DNA from 2 places in the Pseudobacillus sp. 179-B 2D1 NHS genome. Region 2 is predicted to be linked to the other one. Evidence: riboswitches for the same ligand, from Rfam matches in the RefSeq annotation. Region 2 holds a riboswitch; the other holds the start of a gene.
What was found. Region 2 has a riboswitch for S-adenosylmethionine ahead of ACH0BF_RS07740 (O-acetylhomoserine aminocarboxypropyltransferase/cysteine synthase family protein). Riboswitches for the same ligand answer to the same signal wherever they lie in the genome.
Positions count from the first base shown of each region.

Region 1 (5,622 bases), on a different contig from region 2:
CAATCCCAGCACCCGCCTGAATGTGGCACATCCGGCCTTGAACGATCATTGTTCGAATCACGATGTTTAATTCCATATCCTCATTAAAACCAATCCAGCCGATTGATCCTGTATACAGGCCGCGCCTAACTGGCTCTAGCTCCTCAATAATTTCCATCGTTCTGACTTTGGGGGCGCCGGTAATGGTCCCACCCGGAAAAACAGCATGAACAACCTCTGCATTTGTTTTTCCCTCAGCAAGCCTTCCACGTACATTAGAAACAATATGCTGGACATGCGAATACTTCTCAATGACCATGAATTCATCCACTTCAACCGAACCGTACGCACTCACTCGGCCCAAATCATTTCGCTCTAAATCAACGAGCATGACGTGTTCGGCGCGTTCTTTTTCATTCTCAATTAATTCCAAAGCAAGCCGCAAATCGTCGTCCTCATCTTTTCCTCGCGACCGAGTGCCGGCAATTGGTCTCGTGCTTAAATTTGTTCCATCTTTTTTGATCAATAATTCTGGAGAGCCCGATACAATTTGAAAATCAGGAGTATGAATATATGCCATGTAAGGAGACGGATTCAACTTCCTCAACTCTTCATACACAGCCATGGCCGGGATGGAAAGAGATTTAGACTGTCGAACAGATAAATTCACTTGGAATACATCTCCAGCAGCGATGTATTGTTTGGTTTTTTCCACTGCCGCCTGGAAAGCTTCCTCCGAAAAAGAGACTTCCAATTCGCCCGTGGCTACGGCTACTTCTAAAGGTTTTTCTTCTTCATTAAAAGAAGCAGTCCATTTTCTTTCTGCTTCATTCAATTTCCTTTCTGCTTCTGCTGCCTCCTCATCTATAACGAGCAACCAGAGTGTTTTTGCCTGATGGTCAAATATAGCCCACTCCTCAAAGATCTGAAAATAAAGAAGCGGCAATCCCAGATCTTCTTCAGCGCAATTCGGTAATTTCTCAATGTAACGAACATAATCATAACTGATGTAACCGATTGCCCCCCCCTGGAAATCAGGCAGGCCTTCTTGCTTAGGCAGCTGATATGTTTTTAACCAACTTTCAAGCTCTGGAAGCGGGACTCCTTTTCTTTTTTCTGTTTGACCGGCAGTCTGAATTTCAATGCCCTCCTCATTTGAAAAAACAACCGCAAGCGGCGACAACCCGGCTACGCTATAACGCCCGCCCCTTCCGCTTTCGAGAAGAACATGATGGGATTCCACCCCAGCTAGCCATTTATATTGATGAAAAAACTTTTCGCTATTATAGGGAATCGTTCGAGAAAACACTCGTCGTTCATTCACTGGTTTTCACCCTTTTCCTTCTTAGTCTTTTTCATCATACTAGACAAAGCGGAAAGAAAAAAGCATGGAAATAGTATTTTTGTTGCAGCTCCTATGCATGGTCATCTCTATCTTTTATAATAGAAGAAAATAGATGAAAATAACGGAGGAAGCTGATGACAGGTAATCGTTTAGTTCAACAAACAGAATCATTCATTACTACAGAGACATTGCAAAAAGACCTTCATTCTCTTGGAATAAAACCTGGTTCGACTGTTATGGTACACTCTTCCCTGCGCTCACTCGGATGGATAGCTGGTGGAGAAGTTACCGTCATTCAAGCATTAATGGCCGCTGTTTCGAATAGCGGGACAATTGTTATGCCTTCGCAGACTACTCATAATACCGATCCAAAATATTGGCAAAATCCGCCTGTACCCGAAGAGTGGTGGCCAGGTATCCGGTATTTTATGCCTGCCTATTTACCAGATATCACTCCTACTGTTGGTATGGGGCGTATCGCGGAATTATTCCGTACGTTTCCCGGTGTAAAACGGAGCCTCCATCCTTCCAGCTCATTTACAGCCTGGGGAAAATATGCTTCCTTCATTATCGATAACCACTCGATTGACTTTGCATTTGGAGAGCAGTCGCCGCTTGCAAGGTTATATGATCTTGATGCATCCGTTTTATTTATCGGTACGGATTACAGCACGTGTACAGCTATGCACCTTGGTGAATTTCGGGCAGATGACGGCCGTAAAGCTTTTGAGCAAGGCTCAGCCATACTAGAAAATGGTGAGCGCATTTGGAAAACTTATATGGAGCTTGAAGAAAACTCTGAACAATTTAATGAAATTGGCCGAGCCTTCGAGAAGGAACACACAATGACAAATGGCACAGTTGCTCAAGCCTCTTGCAAGCTTATCGAAATCCGACCACTCATCGACTTTACGGCTCGTTATCTTACTAACCTTTCAAAGCAATAAAGCGATTCACAACAGCCGGGAACATCGCTCTTTCTGTCAGCTCTATCCATCCCTGTTCCATTGCTTCTGCAAGGGAACGGACTGTTATCTGTTGAACAAATATTGCTTCAAATCCAATTTCTCTTAAAAGATCCCAATAATCGGGGAGGCTTTTAATATAATTTTTTCCCTCTATGTTCTCCAGTGTAATGGCTTCGGCTAAATCGATGATAAGGCGGCCTCCCGGCTTCAGTAAATGAAAACTTTTTCTCAGCCATTCTTCTCCCTCATCCAAAAAATGGATGCCAAGCTGAGCTGCTGCTACATCGAATTGACTTTTTTTAGAAGTAAAAAGGGAAGGAGAAATTACAGTAATCTGAGCTCTTTCACTCACCCATCTTGTTAGTGAAGGAGTTGAAGCTGATCCTATCCATAAAATACTTTCGTTCTGTTGAACGCTAGCTGTTTCTAAAAAACTTTCTGCTGATATAGTCCATTCTAAAATGCGATCTTTTGCAAGTCCTTTCTGGTCTGTCACTGTCATTTTCCATTCCTCCCTTTTTAACAATAAAAACAAAATAAAAAACCTCTTCAGATAAGAAGAGGTTTGGTAGCTATTCCACTCTCTTATCTGTCAGCTTGCGCTGCAAGAATTAGCACCGTGCCTGCATGTATACATACGGGTCGGTTGCCGGGCTTCATCGGGCTTGTCCCTCCACCTGCTCTTGATAAGATATTCGTTTCTATTCAATTCATCAGCCTTAAGCTGGCTGAAGTAAAATTCTATTTATACTCTGAATTTACGCATTAATTTATTAATTCATACGAATTATTACATGATTATAATCGATTGTCAACCTGATTTTTAAAAATAGAAAGTTGCGAAATGCGACGCACGGCTTCTTTGATCTTTTCTTCTGAAGCTACCAATCCAGCGCGGACATACCCTTCCCCGCGTTCGCCGAAGCCAATTCCCGGTGCAAACGCGACGCCTGCTTCTTCAAGTAAAAGGTCACTGAATCCTTCAGAGGTATAGCCTTCTGGCACCTTTAACCATGCAAAAAATGACCCTTCCGGTGCTGTCACTTCCCAACCAATTTCATTCAAGCTATTAATGAGTAAGTCGCGGCGCTTTTCATACATGGCTTGTTGTTTATGCACCTCATCTTGCGGCCCGAGTAAAGCCGCGGCCGCAGCCTCCTGAATGCCGCCGTACAAACTGCAGTGTAAATGATCTTGAATTAAATCTATAGCGGCGATCACGCTCGGGTTGCCAACAGCAAATCCAACTCTCCAGCCTGCCATATTGTACGTTTTTGACATTGTGTAGATTTCGATGCCGATCTCTTTTGCCCCATCAATTTCAAGATAGCTAACCGGCCTTTTCTCATCAAAACCGATCGCTCCATAAGCGAAATCATGAACGATACAAATCCCATGCTGATTAGCAAACTGAATAGTCTCCTCAAAAAAAGCAGCGTCCGCCATAGCCCCCGTTGGATTATTGGGATAATTGATGAACAGCAGCTTTGTCTTTTTCAATATCTCTTCAGGAACATCTTCATACCGGGGAAGAAAACCATTCTCTTCTCTTAGCGGCATCATATACATTTCTGCGCCGGCAAGAGCAATGCCTGACCAGTAATCCGGGTAGCCTGGATCGGGTACAAGCGCTACATCACCTGGGTTTAACAAACATTGTGGAAGCTCAACAAGCCCTGCCTTGCCGCCGATAATAAGGGCTACTTCCCTGGCAGGGTCTATTTCTACCCCATACTCTTTCTGATAAAACTCGGCACAGGCCTCTTTTACATGATCAAACCCTTTAAAAGGTGGATATTTATCGTTGGCAGGATCGTCCACAGCTGTTTTCAACGCAGTCTTTATATGGCTAAACACCGGTTGATCTGGGCTTCCCTGTGCTAAATTTATAATTTCGCGCCCGCCAGTAGAGGCGTCTTTGATCTTTTGGCCCAATTTAGCGAAGAATTGCTCCGGCAGAGCCTGAAGCCGATTAGCTGTTTCAAAAGTCTTCATGTATGCAGCCCCCGCTTTCAAATTATAGTTAATAATGGTATAACGAAAGGGAGAGAAAGTAAAGTAAGAATTTTCGGAAAGGGAAGTGGGGCTGAAATGATATTGAAAACTGCTGTCATCCAAATGGATATTGCTTTTGGCAACCCGCAAGAGAATTACAGGCGTGTGGAAAATTGGCTGCAAAAAGCGGCCGATGAAGGCTGCCAATTAGCAGTGCTGCCTGAACTCTGGACAACAGGTTATGATTTAACACGGCTTGACGAAATTGCAGATAGACAGGCGCAAGAATCCATTGCTTTTTTATCGGAGCAAGCTAAGAAACATCAAATGCACTTGATTGGCGGCTCGATAGCTAACCAAACAGACGATGGTGTAGAAAACACGTTACTTGTAATAAACAAGCAGGGAGAATTATTGAAACAATATAGCAAGCTGCATTTGTTCCGTCTCATGGAAGAAGAAAAGTTTTTGAAGGCAGGAAAAGAAGATGGCTTATTTACACTTGAAAATGAGAAAATGGCTGCATTCATTTGCTACGACATTCGCTTTCCAGAATGGTTAAGAAAGCACGTACTTGCAGGGGCAAATGTGTTGTTTATCCCAGCAGAATGGCCTCTTGCCCGCACAGACCATTGGCGCACATTGCTCATCGCCAGGGCAATTGAAAACCAAAGCTATGTTGTTGGCTGTAACCGAAGCGGTGAAGATCCTAAAAACAAATTCGCCGGACATTCCCTTATCATTGATCCATGGGGAGAGATTATTGCTGAAGCGGGTGAGGGAGAAGAGCTGCTCATTGGAGAAATTGATCTTGCAAAAGTGTCAGAAATAAGAAAACGGATTCCTGTTTTTGAAGATCGCCGGCCAGAGTTTTATCGTTAATGAAAAAGACACCAGGGAAATTTCCCGGGTGTCTTTTTCATTAACGATAAGTAATTGCCCAAGGGCTGCCATCACTTGTCTTTACTTTCTCCTTTCGCTTTCAATCCCACTCATACGGCGTTTCTTGGTATACATAATAGTTTAGCCAGTTGGAGAATAATAAGTGAGCATGTGAACGCCATTTATTAACAGGCTTTTTTGTCGGATTATTGTCCGGGAAATAATTTTTTGGCATGTGAATCTCGAGCCCCTTCGCTAAATCCCGCTCATATTCTTCAGCAAGGGTTTTCGCCTCATATTCCAGATGTCCTGTAATCATGACATGACGTTCATCTTTTGACATAATGATAAATGCTCCTGCTTCTTCAGAATAAGCTAAAAGCTGCAAATCCTCGTGCGCCTCAATTTGCTCCTTTTCCACGTCTGTATAACGAGAATGCGGTGCATAAAAGA
Region 1 is NZ_JBIQDP010000009.1:51,006-56,627, reverse strand. Features, by position in the region: gene ACH0BF_RS10965 (anthranilate synthase component I family protein) at 1-1,303, opposite strand, end outside; gene ACH0BF_RS10960 (AAC(3) family N-acetyltransferase) at 1,459-2,271, shown strand; gene ACH0BF_RS10955 (class I SAM-dependent methyltransferase) at 2,252-2,794, opposite strand; SAM riboswitch class I at 2,875-2,985, opposite strand; gene ACH0BF_RS10950 (pyridoxal phosphate-dependent aminotransferase) at 3,091-4,287, opposite strand; gene ACH0BF_RS10945 (carbon-nitrogen family hydrolase) at 4,384-5,169, shown strand; gene metA (homoserine O-acetyltransferase MetA) at 5,270-5,622, opposite strand, start outside.
Region 1: it holds a riboswitch for S-adenosylmethionine, as region 2 does, so the genes downstream of both, ACH0BF_RS10955 (class I SAM-dependent methyltransferase) here and ACH0BF_RS07740 (O-acetylhomoserine aminocarboxypropyltransferase/cysteine synthase family protein) in region 2, are expected to answer to the same signal.

Region 2 (5,622 bases):
GTTTATAACGAAGAGGCCTTAAAAAGTATTGAAAACTACTTTGTAAAAACGAAGCGCCCGATGACACCAAACAATAAAAAACAGGCCCTGGTCATGGAGGGCTGTCTCGTTTTAGCGAATGATCATGGCATGGCGCCAGGGATGATGGTAAAAGGAAAGAATCATTTCTATATGCTTTTGCCTGGGCCACCCCGGGAAATGCAGCCGATGTTTGTCCGCTATGGAAAGCCGGCGCTATTAGATGTGCTTGAAAAAGTTGAAAAAATAGAGTCACGCGTATTAAGGTTTTTTGGTATTGGAGAATCTGCTTTAGAAACAGAAGTAGAGGATTTGTTACTCGCACAACAAAATCCGACGATTGCCCCGCTTGCTGGTGATGGAGAGGTAACACTGCGAATCACTGCTAAACACGAATCGGAAGAAACCGCCTTACAGATGATACAAGAAGCAGAGGAGGAAATTCTTCGCCGGGTCGGGGAATACTTTTATGGCTATAATGATACGTCCATTGCCCGTGAGCTAGCGGAGCGCTTAAAGGAAACATCTCATACGTTAGCAGCAGCTGAAAGCTTAACAGGGGGATTGTTTCAAAGTGAAATGACAGCTATTCCCGGAGCGAGCATTTTCTTTAATGGCGGGATTGTTTGCTACTCCAATGAAGCAAAGGAAAAACTCGTGCAAGTGAAGCCAGAAACGCTTGAAAGTTATGGTGCCATTAGTGAACAGTGTGCTATTGAATTAGCGGAAAATGTCCGCAGTCTTTTGAATGCTGACTTCGGTATTAGCTTTACCGGAGTGGCGGGACCGGATAAATCGGAAGGACACTCGCCTGGTACTGTATGGATTGGTCTTGCTTCAAAGCACAGGGAAACAAAAGTATTTAAACTCCAATTAGTAGGCAGCCGCGAAGGAATTAGAAAGCGCTCAGTTAAGTATGGGTGTCATTATTTGTTGGCTGAGCTTGCTGGAGATAAGTGAAAACATTCGGAATATTATTGACTATTCTGATCGCTATGCTATATAATAAAAACCAAGAGATTATGAGTTACGCAATTAAATAGAAGTACTCTTATTGAGAGCGGTGGAGGGATTAGGCCCGATGAAGCCCGGCAACCTTCAGACAAATTGTCTGAAACGGTGCTAATTCCTGCAGGCGTATGTGCCTGAGAGATAAGAGGAGGATCCTATAATAAAGCCCTCTTCTTACAACAGAAGAGGGCTTTTTAGTTATTCTTCAGGTTACTAGCGCTTTATTTAATAATTGGGAGGGATTAATGATGACAAACGAACAGTGGAACAAAGAAACAATTTTACTTCATGGAGGACAAGTGCCGGATCCGGTTACTGGCGCCCGTGCCGTTCCGATTTATGAAACGACTTCTTATGTATTTGAAGATACAGATCATGCTAACGCCCTATTTGCTTTGCAAAAGCCAGGAAATATTTATACGCGTATTACCAACCCGACAGTAGATGTGTTTGAAAAGCGTGTGGCTGCATTGGAAAAGGGAGCAGCAGCAGTGGCGCTCTCATCAGGAATGGCTGCCATTTCCTTTTCAATTCTTAATCTGGCTCACGCGGGCGATGAAATTATAGCGGCAGCTAATTTATACGGAGGCACCTATAACCTTTTTGCCAATACGCTTCCTAAATACGGGATTAATGTAAAGTTTGTTGATTCTACTGATCCGGAAAATTTCCGCAAAGCGATCACTCCAAAAACAAAAGCTCTGTTTGGAGAAATTATCGGAAATCCTTCCTTGAATGTGCTTGATGTGGAAAAGGTGGCAGATATTGCTCATGAAAATGGTATTCCGCTCATTGTAGATAATACGTTTGCTTCTCCTTACGGAGCTAATCCGCTTGTTCGAGGGGCCGACATTGTCGTTCATTCCGCTACGAAATGGATCAGCGGCCATGGAACAGTCATCGGTGGTATAGTAGTAGATGGAGGAACATTCAATTGGAACAGTGAAAAGTTTCCTGGCTTTACGGAGCCGGATGAATCTTATAATGGTTTAAGATTTGCGGACCTGGAAGGCCCAGCCTTTGCTATCAAATTACGCGTACAGTTGTTACGGGATTTTGGCCCTTCCTTGAGTGCCCATAGCGCTTTCTTGTTGCTTCAAGGGCTGGAAACGTTGCATTTACGTATTCAGCGCCATCATGAAAACACGCTTGCTATCGTCGATTATTTGAAAAATCATCCGGCAGTAGATTGGGTATCTCATCCAAGCTTGGAGGATCATCCATCTCATGAATTAGCGAAGAAATACTTGGCTAATACGTTTGGTTCTATTGTTGTATTTGGCATTAAAGGCGGCCGCGAAGCAGGTAAAAAAGTGATTGATAACATTAAACTGTGGTCACATGTTGCCAATGTGGGGGATGGCAAGTCACTCATTATTCACCCGGCTTCTACCACACATCAGCAATTAAGCAGTGAAGACTTAGCAAAATCGGGTACGAAAGAAGAAATGATCCGTTTATCCATCGGACTGGAGTCAACTGAGGACCTGATTGCTGACTTGAATCAGGCGATTGAAAAAGCGACTGGCGTAGCTGTAGAAGCTTAACGCTTTTCCTTATTAAATAAAGAATATGACAGGCTTAAAATTATCCTCTCCTGCTTTTTTATGATAAAATAAAAAAGCAGGAGTTACTTTTTTTTCTTCTTTTTTTCCGCTATTTCTTCTACTACTTTTCTAGTTTCTTATCCATTCTTCTTCTCAGGAGGAAAAATAAAAAAACCGAATAAATGTTCGCTTTTTACTTGAAATTGTCTCAATAAAAAGGTATAGTTAGTATAGATTATGAAACAACATGTCACTGTGCATTTACTTAATAGATTGTTAATTTTAAGGAGGAATTTTAGTGAACGATCGTCAAGCAGCATTGGATATGGCCTTAAAGCAAATTGAAAAACAATTTGGTAAAGGGTCTATCATGAAATTAGGAGAACAAACAGACCGGAAAATTTCCACTAGTCCAAGCGGCTCGCTTGCTCTTGACGCAGCCCTTGGTGTAGGCGGTTATCCACGCGGTCGGGTCGTTGAGATCTATGGGCCGGAAAGCTCTGGTAAAACTACCGTGGCTCTTCACGCTATTGCTGAAGTACAAGCTGCCGGCGGTCAAGCTGCTTTCATTGATGCAGAGCATGCGCTTGATCCTGTATACGCTCAGAAATTAGGAGTCAACATTGATGAGTTGTTGCTTTCTCAGCCGGATACAGGCGAGCAAGCACTTGAAATTGCCGAAGCTCTCGTACGAAGCGGTGCTATCGATATCCTGATTGTTGACTCGGTTGCAGCCCTTGTTCCAAAGGCTGAAATTGAAGGAGAAATGGGCGACTCCCATGTCGGCCTGCAGGCACGTTTAATGTCACAGGCGCTTCGCAAGCTGTCTGGTGCTATTAATAAATCTAAAACAATTGCAATCTTCATTAACCAAATTCGTGAGAAAGTCGGGATTATGTTCGGTAACCCGGAAACAACGCCTGGAGGCCGTGCGCTCAAGTTTTATAGCTCCGTCCGCCTGGAAGTTCGCCGTGCTGAAGCACTGAAACAAGGAAATGAAATTGTAGGAAACAAAACAAAGATTAAAGTAGTGAAAAATAAAGTGGCTCCTCCGTTCCGTGTAGCAGAAGTCGATATCATGTATGGAGAAGGAATCTCTAGAGAAGGTGAAATCATCGATATGGGATCAGAGGTAGATATTGTTCAAAAGAGCGGTGCTTGGTATTCATATAATGAGGAACGCCTTGGTCAAGGGCGTGAGAATGCAAAGCAGTTCTTAAAGGAAAATCCGGCTGTTCGTCAGGAGATTATGATGAAGATCCGCCAGCATTATGGTCTTGATGCTGACTTTGTAGAAGTAGAGGAAGCAGAAGAGACAGAAGAATTCAGTTTGCTTGACGAATAATAAACAGGAGCGGTGTCAGGAGACATCGCTCCTCTTGTTTTTTATTAGTCTCGAAGAAGACTGTTACCGTGATGAAACTCTTGACAAGAAATTTTCACAACTATAAAATTGAGATGTATATTTTACATTTTTTTCTCTTAAAAATGGAAATGAGAAGCTGTATATTGAAATGATAACACAATGTATCAGCCGACATGTTAAAAGCATGGCAAAAGTTCATAGCAAGAGGAGGTGAAAGGATGGAACCCATTACAATCATCTTCATTTTGCTTGGCCTAATCGTCGGTGTAGTTGTTGGCTATTTTGTTCGAAAGTCCATTGCAGAATCAAAGATTGCAGGAGCTAAAAGTGCTGCAGAGCAAATTATTGACGACGCAAAGCGTGAGGCAGAATCGCTAAAGAAAGAAGCCCTGCTTGAAGCAAAGGATGAAATTCACAAGCTTCGTACAGACACGGAGTTAGAACTTCGTGAACGAAGAAACGAATTGCAAAAACAAGAGAATCGTTTGTTACAGAAGGAAGAGAACCTCGACCGAAAAGATGAATCGCTGGATAAACGCGAATTACAGCTCGAGAAAAAAGAGGAGATTCTTGCTGAGAGACAACAACATATTGAAGAGATGGACAGCAAAGTGGAAGAGATGATCAAAAAGCAGCAGGCGGAACTAGAACGAATCGCCAGTCTTACTCGGGACGAAGCCCGCTCGATTATCTTGGATCGAACGGAGCAAGAGCTTGCGCACGATATTGCTGTAATGACAAAAGAGCAAGAAAACCGAGCGAAAGAAGAAGCAGACAAGAAAGCGAAGTCAATCCTTTCTCTTGCCATTCAGCGCTGTGCGGCCGATCATGTGGCAGAAACAACTGTATCAGTTGTTACTTTGCCAAATGATGAAATGAAAGGTCGTATCATTGGACGGGAAGGACGAAACATCCGTACACTGGAAACGCTGACAGGTATTGATTTGATTATTGATGATACACCGGAAGCAGTAATTCTCTCTGGATTTGATCCAATTCGTCGGGAAACTGCCAAGATTGCTCTTGAAAAACTCGTACAGGATGGACGTATCCATCCAGCGCGTATCGAAGAAATGGTAGATAAAGCGCGCAGAGAAGTAGATGAGCATATCCGGGAGGTCGGTGAGCAGACAACTTTCGAAGTAGGTGTTCATGGATTACATCCGGATTTGATTAAAATTCTTGGTCGATTGAAATATCGTACAAGCTACGGCCAGAATGTGCTGAAGCATTCCATGGAAGTTGCTTTCCTTACTGGCTTGTTGGCAGCAGAGCTTGGGGAAGATGAAACACTTGCCCGCCGTGCCGGCTTGCTTCATGACATCGGTAAAGCTGTCGATCATGAAGTGGAAGGAAGCCATGTAGAAATTGGTGTGGAACTCGCGACAAAATATAAAGAGCATCCAGTTGTTATTAATAGTATTGCTTCTCACCACGGAGACACTGAGCCAACTTCTATTATTGCTGTACTCGTGGCTGCAGCCGATGCACTGTCCGCTGCCAGACCGGGTGCCCGCAGTGAAACGCTGGAAAACTATATTCGCCGCCTGGAGAAACTCGAGGAAATTGCCGAATCTTATGAGGGCGTAGAGAAATCTTTTGCTATCCAAGCTGGACGCGAAGTGCGGATTATCGTTAAGCCTGAACAGGTGGATGATTTGCAAGCGCACCGACTGGCAC
Region 2 is NZ_JBIQDP010000006.1:2,725-8,346, reverse strand. Features, by position in the region: gene ACH0BF_RS07745 (competence/damage-inducible protein A) at 1-978, shown strand, start outside; SAM riboswitch class I at 1,067-1,177, shown strand; gene ACH0BF_RS07740 (O-acetylhomoserine aminocarboxypropyltransferase/cysteine synthase family protein) at 1,278-2,576, shown strand; gene recA (recombinase RecA) at 2,875-3,921, shown strand; gene rny (ribonuclease Y) at 4,161-5,622, shown strand, end outside.